Linked DNA regions of Sinorhizobium meliloti. The protein of the gene in region 1 interacts with the protein of each later gene in a pairwise test. Links are inferred from orthologs where the notes say so. Each region holds a gene or a part of one and is shown on either strand. Other genes may lie near its edges.

Region 1 (6,081 bases):
GGTAATGACGCTGAAGAGACCTTTCGGCATGCCCGCGCGCTCGGCGAGCACGGCGATGGCGATCGCCGAAAACGGCGTCTGCGCTGCCGGCTTCAAGACCATGGCGCAGCCGGCGGCAAGGGCCGGCCCGGCCTTGCGGGTGATCATCGCGTTCGGGAAGTTCCACGGCGTGATCGCGGCGACGACGCCGATCGGCTGCTTCATCACCAGAATGCGCTTGTCCTTCTGATGCCCGGGGACGAGATCGCCATAGACACGCCGCGCCTCTTCCGCGAACCATTCGATGAAGCTCGCTCCGTAGACGATCTCGCCTGTCGCCTCCGCTAGCGGCTTGCCCTGCTCCATCGTCAGAATCCGGCCGAGATCGTCCTTGTTTTCGATCATCAGCTCGAACCAGCGGCGCAGCACCGCCGAGCGCTCCTTGGCGGTCCTCGCCGCCCATTCCTTCTGCACCCGCGCCGCGGCCTCGATCGCGGTCCGGGTATCGGCGGCGCCGAGCTTCGGGACGCGGCCGATGATTTCGCCGGTCGCTGGATTGTTCACCTCGATCGCATTCTTCGGGTCGGCTTCGATCCAGGTCTCGCCCACGAGAGCAGCCTGGCGAAACAGCGACGGGTCTTTCAGATTCATGGCGAGTCCTTCCTCAAAAAATCTACAGAACTTATACAACTTTTTTCGCCGGTTCGACAATCACATGATTGCCGTTTACGGATCCTTCTCGCCTATATTGAGCTGACGCGCAGGAATGGCGATGCGTCGGACAGGTGCGTATCTGCAAGAAATAAGGATGTTCGTTCGTGACAGAAATCAACCATAGAAGAGCCGATCACCCCATCCACTCGATCTTTCTGGAGCGCTGGTCGCCGCGCGCGTTTACCGGCGAGGAGATCGGGGAAAAGGATCTGCTCGCCCTTTTCGAAGCGGCGCGCTGGGCGCCTTCGGCCAGCAATCTTCAGCCCTGGCGCTTCGTCTACGCCCGCCACGGCACCGAGCATTTCGCTCGCCTGCTGTCGACGCTCGACGAGGGCAACCAGCGCTGGGCGAAAAACGCCTCTGCCCTGGTCATCATCCTTTCGAAGACCCACAGGGTCACATCGACCGGCGAACTGAGGCCGGCCTATACGCACGCCTTCGACACGGGAGCGTCCTGGTTCGCGCTGGCGCTGCAGACGCAGCTCGCCGGATGGCATGCCCATGCGATGGCGGGGGTCGACAGGGAGAAGGCCATGCAGGTGCTCGGCGTTCCGGAGCACTACCGGGTCGAGGCAGCCGTCGCGATCGGCAGGATTGCGGATCCTTCCACCCTGCCGGGCGATCTGCGGGAACGCGAAAAACCAAGCCAGCGCAAGCCCGTCAGCGAACTCGTCTTCGAAGGACGTTTCACGGGCGAATGATCCGCGAGCGATCGAGCTTCCGTAAAGACGAGAGCAGGGCGGAGGACCGCCCTGCTCTCGTCGCAGCTATGATCAAAGTGCTGCGGCTACACTTGCGCGTCAGATATCGAGATTGGCGACGCTCAGTGCGTTTTCCTGGATGAAGTCGCGCCGCGGCTCCACTTCGTCGCCCATCAGGCGCGAGAACAGACCGTCCGCATCCGTCGCATCGGTAACCTTGACCTGCAGCAGCGAACGGACGTTCGGATCGAGGGTCGTCTCCCACAATTGCTCGGCGTTCATTTCGCCCAGGCCCTTGTAGCGCTGCATGGTGAGCCCCTTGCGGCCGGCGGCGAAGATCGCGTCGAGGAGGGCGCGCGGACCGCTGATCTCCTGCGTGCCATCGCGGCGGCGCAGCACCGGCGGAGCGCCATAGACCTCCTTCAGCCGTGCCTTGAGCTGATCGATATGGCGGGCATCGGAAGAACCTATCAGCGCCATGTCGAGCACGGCCGCTTCCTTGACGCCGCGCACCATGCGCTCGAGCTTCAGCCCGCCTTCCGCCGTCACCGCTGCCTCCCAGCCGCGTTCGGTCTCCTCGGCGATGACATCGAGCCGGCGGGCCACTTCGGCGGCGATCAACTGATATTCGTCGCGTTCGCCGTTGAGTTCCACGTTGAGCGCTCCGGCGATGGCGGCCTGCTCCACGACCGAGCGATTGTAGCGGGAGTGGAGCCCCTCCATCAGCGAGCGCAGGCGCAGCGCGTCGTTGATGACCTCGCGAAGGTCCTGGCCGACGCGCACTTCGCCCGAAGCGAGTTCGAGCGACGCCTCCTCGAGGCCCATGCTGATCAGATAATCTTCGAGCGCCTTCTCGTCCTTGAGATACTGGACGGACTTGCCGCGCGCCACTTTGTAAAGCGGCGGCTGGGCGATGTAGAGGTGGCCGCGCTCGATCAGCTCCGGCATCTGCCGGAAGAAGAAGGTGAGCAGCAGCGTGCGGATGTGGGCCCCGTCGACGTCGGCATCCGTCATGATGATGATCTTGTGATAGCGAAGCTTGTCGGCGTTGAACTCGTCCTTGCCGATCGATGTGCCGAGCGCGGTGATCAGCGTGCCGATTTCCTGGCTCGACAGCATCTTGTCGAAACGCGCGCGCTCGACGTTGAGGATCTTGCCGCGCAGTGGCAGGATCGCCTGGTTTTCACGCGAGCGGCCCTGCTTGGCCGAACCGCCTGCCGAGTCGCCCTCCACCAGGAAGAGTTCGGATTTGGCCGGGTCGCGCTCGGAACAATCGGCGAGCTTGCCGGGAAGCGACGAGATGTCGAGCGCACCTTTTCGGCGCGTCAACTCACGTGCCTTGCGCGCGGCTTCGCGCGCGGCGGCCGCCTCCACGACCTTGCCCACGAGAATCTTGGCATCGGAAGGATGTTCTTCGAGCCAGACGCTCAGGGCCTCGTTGACCAGGCTTTCGACAACCGGGCGGACTTCCGAGGACACCAGCTTGTCCTTGGTCTGCGAGGAGAATTTGGGATCGGGAACCTTCACCGACAGCACAGCCGTCAGCCCCTCGCGGCAATCGTCGCCCGTGAGCGATACCTTTTCCTTCTTGGTGATGCCGGATGTATCGGCATAGGAGGTGATCTGACGCGTGAGCGCGCCGCGGAAGCCGGCCATATGCGTGCCGCCGTCGCGCTGCGGAATGTTGTTGGTGAAGCACAGCACGTTCTCGTGATAGCTGTCGTTCCACCACATTGCGACTTCGACGGTGATGCCGTCCTTCTCGCCGCGGATCGACACCGGCTTCTGCACGAGCGGCTTCTTCGCCCGGTCGAGATAGGCGACGAACGCCTCGAGACCGCCGTCATACATCATTTCTTCCCGACGGATGTCAGAATGGCGCTTGTCGGTCAGCACGATGCGCACGCCGGAATTCAGGAAGGCGAGTTCGCGCAGGCGATGCTCGAGCGTGCCGAACTCGAACTCGATGTTCGAGAAGGTCTGTTCGCTCGGCGTGAAGGTGACCTCGGTTCCGGTCTCGCCGCCGGCGTCGCCCGTCACCTTGAGCGGCCCGTCAGCAACGCCGTGGGTGAAGCTCATTTCGTGGATCTTGCCGGCCCGGCGGATCTTGAGCTTCAGCGACACGGAGAGCGCGTTGACGACCGAAACGCCGACGCCGTGCAGGCCACCGGAGACCTTGTAGGAATTCTGGTCGAATTTTCCGCCGGCATGAAGCTGCGTCATGATGACTTCCGCCGCCGAGACGCCCTCTTCCCGGTGGATGTCCGTCGGTATGCCGCGGCCGTTGTCCGTCACCGTGACGGATCCGTCGGGATTGAGCGTAACGGTCACGATGTCCGCATGGCCGGCAAGCGCCTCGTCGATCGCGTTGTCCACGACCTCGTAGACCATGTGGTGCAGACCGGAGCCATCGTCTGTGTCACCGATATACATGCCCGGGCGCTTGCGCACGGCATCGAGGCCTTTCAGCACCTTGATGGAATCGGCACCATATTCGGCGATTGCGCCGGCTTCGGTCTCAGAAATATCGGTCATTCGGGCTCAGGTCTTTCCAGGTTTTCGGACGTCGCGATTCATTGCGAATCACAGCGCGAGATGCCTCGCGGACTATAGAAAATTTGTCCAATGGTTCCAAATCCCGACGCGAAGATCTCGGCCGGGAGGGGCTTTCATCCCCTGTCCTTATCAGGAAATGTGGCTTTTTCCAAAACATCTTCCAGCGCCCGAATCGTCTCCGCCGACAGGCCGCGAATCTCCATGCTCAAACGGTTGGCGAAGGCGGTGTGACCGGGCGGAAGGCCGGACGTGTCGAGCACGACTTTCGGGTCTGAAAGATGCGCTATCCGGAAGAGCTCGTCGGCCTCGTCCCAGATCACGTTGAAATAGCCGGCAACGCGCTGGAGGAAGTCGAAGCTCGGCGCTCCCCGCTTGCCGTGTTCGAGAGCGGAGAGATAGGCGGGCGAAACCCCGATCGCCGCCGCCATCTCCTTCTGAGACACGCCCTTGCGCCGGCGAAGTTCGCGCACGGCTTCGCCGAAGGGAGTCATGATGCGCCTCCCTTCGCACGCGCCAGCCGCACATAGAGCGCGCCCTCGCCGCCGTGATTGCGGGCTGCCGGTTCGTAGGACGATATCAATGGCCGGAACTCGGGAAGCGAGAACCAGAGCGGCACGGCCCGCTTCAGGGCGCCGTCGCTGCCGAGCGACGTCCCTTTGCCGGTGATGACGAGGACATGCCTCAAGCCGCGGTCGCGCGCCCTGAGGAGGAACTGCAGCAGCAATCCGTGCGCCTCGCTCTGGATCATGCCGTGCAGGTCGATCCTCGCCTCGAGCGTCAGCCGGCCCTTGGCAAGTTTGCGTTTGACCGGCCGCTCCAGCGCGTGATGAGGGCGGTGTTCTGCCTTGTCGCGGCTGAGAGAAAAGCCCCTGCCGGCCTTTTCGGGCGTGCTCGAGGAAGGCGCCGCCTCCGGGCCGGGTACAGCCTTGATTTCCGCGGTCCCGCCCAGCAGCTCCTCGAGATTCTCCAACCGCCCGGGCATGGGCCGCGCCGAACGCGCGACCTTCCCCCAGAGAATGCGGTCCTCGGTGGAAAGCTTCTTGTCCTTAGCCATGGCTGGACTGCGGGCGATATCGGACCGAGGCCGCGCGGGGTACGAAAATGAAGAACTCTGCGTCGTTGCGCACGCAACCCGCGAGTTCCCCCGCCTGGTCGCCGGAGCCCGTGAAGATATCGCCGCGCGCCGGGCCGACGATGGCTGAACCGGTGTCGAGCGCGAGCATCAGGCGACCGAAGGGATGTCCGCCGTCGAGATGGGTCAGGGTTTCGCTCGCGACATAAAAGGGAACGCCGAATGTGTGGATGAGGCGGTCGACCGCAAGCGAGCGTCCCGGCTCGAGCGGCACCTTGGCAGCCGCCACGGGGCCAAGCCCCTCCTCCTCGACCGGCGCCTCGCGGAAAAAGATGAAGGACCGGTTGTGCCACAGAACCTCGTCCGCCCTGTCGGCATGGGCCGCCAGCCAGGCGCGAATGCTCGCCATCGACACGGTGGCGGCATCGATCTCGCCGCGATCGATCAACAGTTTCCCGACGGCGGAAAAGCGGTGCCCGGTTTTGGCGGCATAGGTGATGCGGCGGCGCGATCCGTCCGGATAGATCAACCGCGCCGCGCCCTGCACATGGACGAAGAACACGTCGACCTTGGAGCGGGCATAGGCGATTTCCAGACCGCGGCCGGAGAGAAATCCTTCTTCGATCGCACGGCGATCCGGAAATTCCTCGATCCTGCCGTCGCGACGGCGGCCGAAGACGAAATAAGGGTCCATTCCTGCCGGCCGGTTCGTGTCGTCGATGTCGACGAGGTCCGAGGGGCGCCGGTAGAAGGGAAAGCGGAACTCCGCATCCGGCCCAGCCCGTACCTCGATCGCGGGTTCGTAGAAAGCGGTGACGAAGCCGGTCCTTTTCTCTTCCGGGCAGATTCGGAACGGAACGAACTGGGCCTCGAAAAATGCGCGTGCGGCCGCCGCATCGGAGAAATCGCTGCCCGCCGCCTCGAAGGCGGGCAGGAGGTCGCCGACCGAAATGCCGAGCGAGCCGGTCTTGTACGGCTTCACCTCCGTTGCATGCCGGTGACAGCGCCGAAGCGAAGCGATCACCGGCGCCGGGTCGTCCGCAGACCAGCCGGGCAGCT
Region 2 (4,625 bases), 2.2 Mb from region 1 along the record:
TGACGAGCAGCGTCGTCAGCGCATTGATCAAGAGATCGACGTCGAACATCCGTGTCCCCTTCCGGATTTTACCCCGGCTATTCCCGGTGGTGTGGCCCGCATTGTTAGGCAAGCGGTGCGAGCTTGGAAAGAGCGGGTAGCCAAGCGCAACGCAATGGCTTAAACCAGCGCCATCCCCGAGGCGCGCAGCTTTCCTTGCGAGCTCCTTTCCTTGCCCTAGAAAAGCCTGTTCCTGCGGCAAAAGACTGTTCAAAACACCGGCCGAAAATTGGCGCTCCGAGCCGCATTCGGCTATAAAAAACCGACTGATTCTGAACAAAGATCGTGATCACCATTGACTGAGCAAAGCACCCCCGGCGGCGGAAAAAATCCGCCAGGCATCGAGCCGATTTCCATCATCGAGGAAATGCAGCGGTCGTATCTCGATTACGCCATGAGCGTGATCGTGTCGCGTGCGCTTCCCGATGTGCGCGACGGTCTCAAACCCGTTCACCGCCGCATCCTCTACGGGATGAGCGAGCTCGGCATCGACTGGAACAAGAAATACGTAAAATGCGCCCGCGTCACCGGTGACGTGATGGGTAAATACCATCCGCACGGCAACACGGCGATTTACGATGCGCTCGCACGCATGGCGCAGGACTGGTCTCTGCGGCTGCCGCTGATCGACGGTCAGGGCAACTTCGGCTCCGTCGACGGCGATCCGCCGGCGGCGGAACGTTATACCGAGTGCCGGCTGCAGAAGGCGGCGCATTCGCTGCTGGACGATCTCGACAAGGACACGGTCGATTTCCGCGACAACTATGACGGCACCTTGCACGAGCCCGTCGTCGTCCCGGCAAAGTTCCCGAACCTGCTCGTCAACGGCGCCGGTGGCATCGCCGTCGGCATGGCGACCAATATCCCGCCGCATAACCTCGTAGAGGTGATCGACGGCTGTATCGCCCTGATCGACAATCCCGCGATCGAGCTGCCGGAGCTGATGCAGATCATTCCGGGACCGGATTTTCCGACCGGGGCGCTGATCCTCGGCCGTTCGGGCATCCGTCAGGCCTACGAGACCGGCCGCGGCTCCGTCATCATGCGCGGGCGTGCCCATATCGAGCCTATGCGCGGCGATCGCGAGCAGATCATCATTACCGAGATCCCCTATCAGGTGAACAAGGCGACGATGATCGAGAAGATGGCCGAGCTCGTCCGCGAGAAGCGGATCGAGGGCATCTCCGATCTTCGCGACGAATCCGACCGCCAGGGCTATCGCGTCGTCATCGAACTGAAGCGCGACGCCAACGCCGAAGTGATCCTCAACCAGCTTTACCGCTACACGCCCCTGCAGACCTCCTTCGGCTGCAACATGGTGGCGCTGAACGGCGGCAAGCCGGAGCAGATGACGCTGCTCGACATGCTGCGCGCCTTCGTCTCCTTCCGCGAGGACGTCGTCAGCCGGCGCACGAAATACCTGCTGCGCAAGGCGCGCGAGCGGGCGCATGTGCTGGTCGGTCTCGCGATTGCCGTCGCGAATATCGACGAGGTGATCAAGCTCATCCGCCAGGCGCCGGATCCGCAGACCGCGCGCGAACAGCTGATGGAGCGCCGCTGGCCGGCGCACGACGTCGATGCGCTCATCCGGCTGATCGACGACCCGCGCCACCGGATCAACGACGACGCTACCTATAACCTGTCCGAAGAACAGGCCCGCGCGATCCTCGACCTGCGCCTGCAGCGCCTGACCGCGCTCGGCCGCGACGAGATCGGCGACGAACTCAACAAGATCGGCGAGGAGATCAAGGATTACCTCGACATCCTGTCGTCCCGGCTCCGCATCATGCAGATCGTCAAGAACGAGCTTACCGCGGTCCGGGACGAGTTCGGCACGCCGCGCCGCACCGAGATCGCCGAAGGCGGTCCGGACATGGACGACGAGGACCTGATCGCGCAGGAGGACATGGTGGTGACCGTGTCCCATCTGGGCTACATCAAGCGTGTGCCGCTGACGACCTATCGGGCGCAGCGCCGCGGCGGCAAGGGCCGCTCGGGCATGGCCACCCGCGACGAGGATTTCGTTACCAGGCTGTTCGTCGCCAATACGCACACGCCGGTTCTGTTCTTCTCCTCCCGCGGCATCGTCTACAAGGAGAAGGTCTGGCGGCTTCCGATCGGCACGCCGCAGTCGCGCGGCAAGGCGCTGATCAACATGCTGCCGCTGGAACCCGGCGAGCGCATCACCACGATCATGCCGCTGCCCGAGGACGAGACGACCTGGGAAAACCTCGACGTCATGTTCTCGACGACCCGCGGCACGGTCCGTCGCAACAAGCTCTCCGACTTCGTCCAGGTCAACCGCAACGGCAAGATCGCGATGAAGCTCGAGGAGGAGGGCGACGAGATCCTCTCGGTCGACACCTGCACCGAGTTCGACGACGTGGTGCTCACGACGGCGCTCGGCCAGTGCATCCGCTTCCCCGTCGCCGATGTCCGCGTCTTCGCGGGCCGCAACTCGATCGGCGTTCGCGGCATTTCGCTCGGTGACGGCGACCGGATCATCTCCATGGCCATCGTCGCTCACGTCGAAGCCGAGCCGTGGGAGCGTGCCGCCTATCTGAAGCGATCGGCCGCGGAGCGTCGCGCCTTGACCGGTGAAGAAGAGGAAATCGTGCTTGTCGGCGAGGAGGTCACCAATGGCGGCGAACTCACCAACGAGCGCTACGAGGAACTGAAGGCGCGCGAGCAATTCATCCTGACGGTCTCGATGAAAGGCTTCGGCAAGCGTTCCTCGTCCTATGACTTCCGTACTTCAGGCCGCGGCGGCAAGGGCATTCGCGCCACCGATACCTCGAAGACGGCGGAAATCGGCGAACTCGTCGCCGCCTTCCCGATCGAGCACAACGACCAGATCATGCTCGTTTCCGATGGAGGTCAGCTCATCCGGGTCCCGGTGGAAGGCATTCGCCTGGCGAGCCGCGCCACCAAGGGCGTGACCATTTTCTCCACCGCCAAGGACGAGAAGGTCGTTTCGGTCGAGCGGATCACTGAGCCGGATGGCGACGAGGAGATCGAAGCCGTAGGTGCCGAAGGCGTCATGGCCGAACCGGAGTCGCCGCCGGACACCACGTCGACACCGGACGAGTGATCTAAGCGCAGGAAAGATTTCAAGGCCCGGGGCTATCCAGCGTCGGGCCTTATCATATGTGCAAAGGTCACCCAGAAGGTGCGCTCGGGGTTGGGCTTGAGTTCTTCGAGTGCCGACTGCGCGGCCTACTAGGAAACGTATCCGGGACTGCAATCTCTCCTCGCCCTCATCTCTGTGCTTGTCACAGAGATGAGGGCAGCGCCGCGTCTGCGGCGCGGGGAATGTTCTTTCAGCCCAAGGACTTGGCCTGGCTGGATCCCTGTGACGAGCACAGGGATGAGGAGGTCAAGCACATCCTCGTTCCATCGCTGTATCGGCGAAAGGCGCCGTCAGTTCTTGAAAACGACGCAGGCGCCGCCGCTTTTTCGTATGGCGGCGCAAAGCTGATCGGCTTCGGCGCGCGTCTGCCGGCCGATGCGGGCAGCGTAGCGGCGCCTGGATCCGAAGCTGGCATTACGCTCCCGCACCAGAACCGCCTTTTCGCTGTTGATCGGAGCGGGCAATCTTTTCACGGCATTCAGGAACAGCCGCTGCGCCATGGATTTCTGATAGTGGGCCGAGAGCTGAACGCCCCAGGGCGCCCAGACGGCTTCATCGGCGATAACCAGCTCGCGCAAGCGCCGCGTATTGGCGAGCGCGACGCAGCCATCGAGGAAGCTTTTGTCCTTGTCGAGTTCGATGTTGAGCGACTTCGGTGGATTGTCGCGCCAGTCTTCGACGGAATAGGCGGTGATCGCCAGCACGTAATCCCGCGTTTCATAGGGTAAGCGGTCTTTTTCCAGGAAGCGCTCCAGGCCTGCTTCGCCGGCATTGTAGGCCGCCGCCGCAAAACCGAGATTGCCGTAACGGGACTTGAGCTCGCTCAGATACTCGGCGGATTTGCCCAGCGCCGCCACCGCGTCGAAGCTGTCCGACAGGCCGCGCAGCTTTGCCGTCGCGGGCATGAACTGGGCAATTCCTTCTGCGCCCTTCGGGCTGATGGCGTCCGGCTGGAAAAGGCTTTCGCGCCAGATCAGACGGGCGAAGAAAGCGGCGGGCAGGTCGTTCGCCTTGGCATAATGTTCGATGATGCCGCAGACGTCCCGGGCGAAATTGTCGGGGGTGATGCAGAGACGGAGGAAGGGGTTTTCAGTCGACACCCCCGAGTAGAGGCATTTCCGCGGCGGAGCCGGCGCGTCGGTGCGCGCCTCCGCGGCCCCGGAGTGGCCGGAGACAAAACACATGACCACGGACAATACGGCCGCGGCGACGCGTGCCAGATGTCCTTTCAGGGTGCTCCGGATGCGGCTTGTGCCTGCCTTTTCGTACTCGACCATGCGGCCCTCGGCGACCAACGAGTGCATATAGATAGCATCTTCGTCGCGGACGAGAAATCGGGCTGCAAAGCTTTCAGTCGGGAGAACCGGTGCGCAGGATCAGTTGCATGAAGGTGAGGTCGAGCCAGCGGCCGAATTTCGTGCCGACCTCCTTCATATGGCCGGTCTCGCGAAAACCG

What was found. Proteins that work in one complex are often made in the same cells at the same time.
Region 2: the proteins of gyrB (region 1) and gyrA interact in binary tests that used the Escherichia coli proteins (3 or more experiments, as listed by UniProt). The link is inferred for Sinorhizobium meliloti from one-to-one orthologs.

Annotation. Positions count from the first base shown.
Region 1 is NZ_JAGIOS010000001.1:1,343,559-1,349,639, forward strand. The notes cover bases 1,212-4,272. They hold gyrB (DNA topoisomerase (ATP-hydrolyzing) subunit B), read right to left. Parts: upstream 3,930-4,272; coding sequence 1,494-3,929; downstream 1,212-1,493. Other genes in these bases: JOH52_RS06395 (nitroreductase family protein), read left to right, coding at 1,212-1,394; JOH52_RS06405 (helix-turn-helix domain-containing protein), read right to left, coding at 4,064-4,272. In the rest of the region: gabD (NADP-dependent succinate-semialdehyde dehydrogenase), read right to left, coding at 1-630; more of JOH52_RS06395, read left to right, coding at 798-1,211; more of JOH52_RS06405, read right to left, coding at 4,273-4,441; JOH52_RS06410 (Smr/MutS family protein), read right to left, coding at 4,438-5,004; mltA (murein transglycosylase A), read right to left, coding at 4,997-6,081. UniProt on the Escherichia coli protein: DNA gyrase negatively supercoils closed circular double-stranded DNA in an ATP-dependent manner to maintain chromosomes in an underwound state.
Region 2 is NZ_JAGIOS010000001.1:3,494,263-3,498,887, reverse strand. Bases 1-3,330 are described here. They hold gyrA (DNA gyrase subunit A), read left to right. Parts: upstream 1-334; coding sequence 335-3,130; downstream 3,131-3,330. Other genes in these bases: JOH52_RS17035 (MarC family protein), read right to left, coding at 1-49. Outside these bases: JOH52_RS17025 (lytic transglycosylase domain-containing protein), read right to left, coding at 3,460-4,473; JOH52_RS17020 (GNAT family N-acetyltransferase), read right to left, coding at 4,520-4,625. UniProt on the Escherichia coli protein: A type II topoisomerase that negatively supercoils closed circular double-stranded (ds) DNA in an ATP-dependent manner to maintain chromosomes in an underwound state.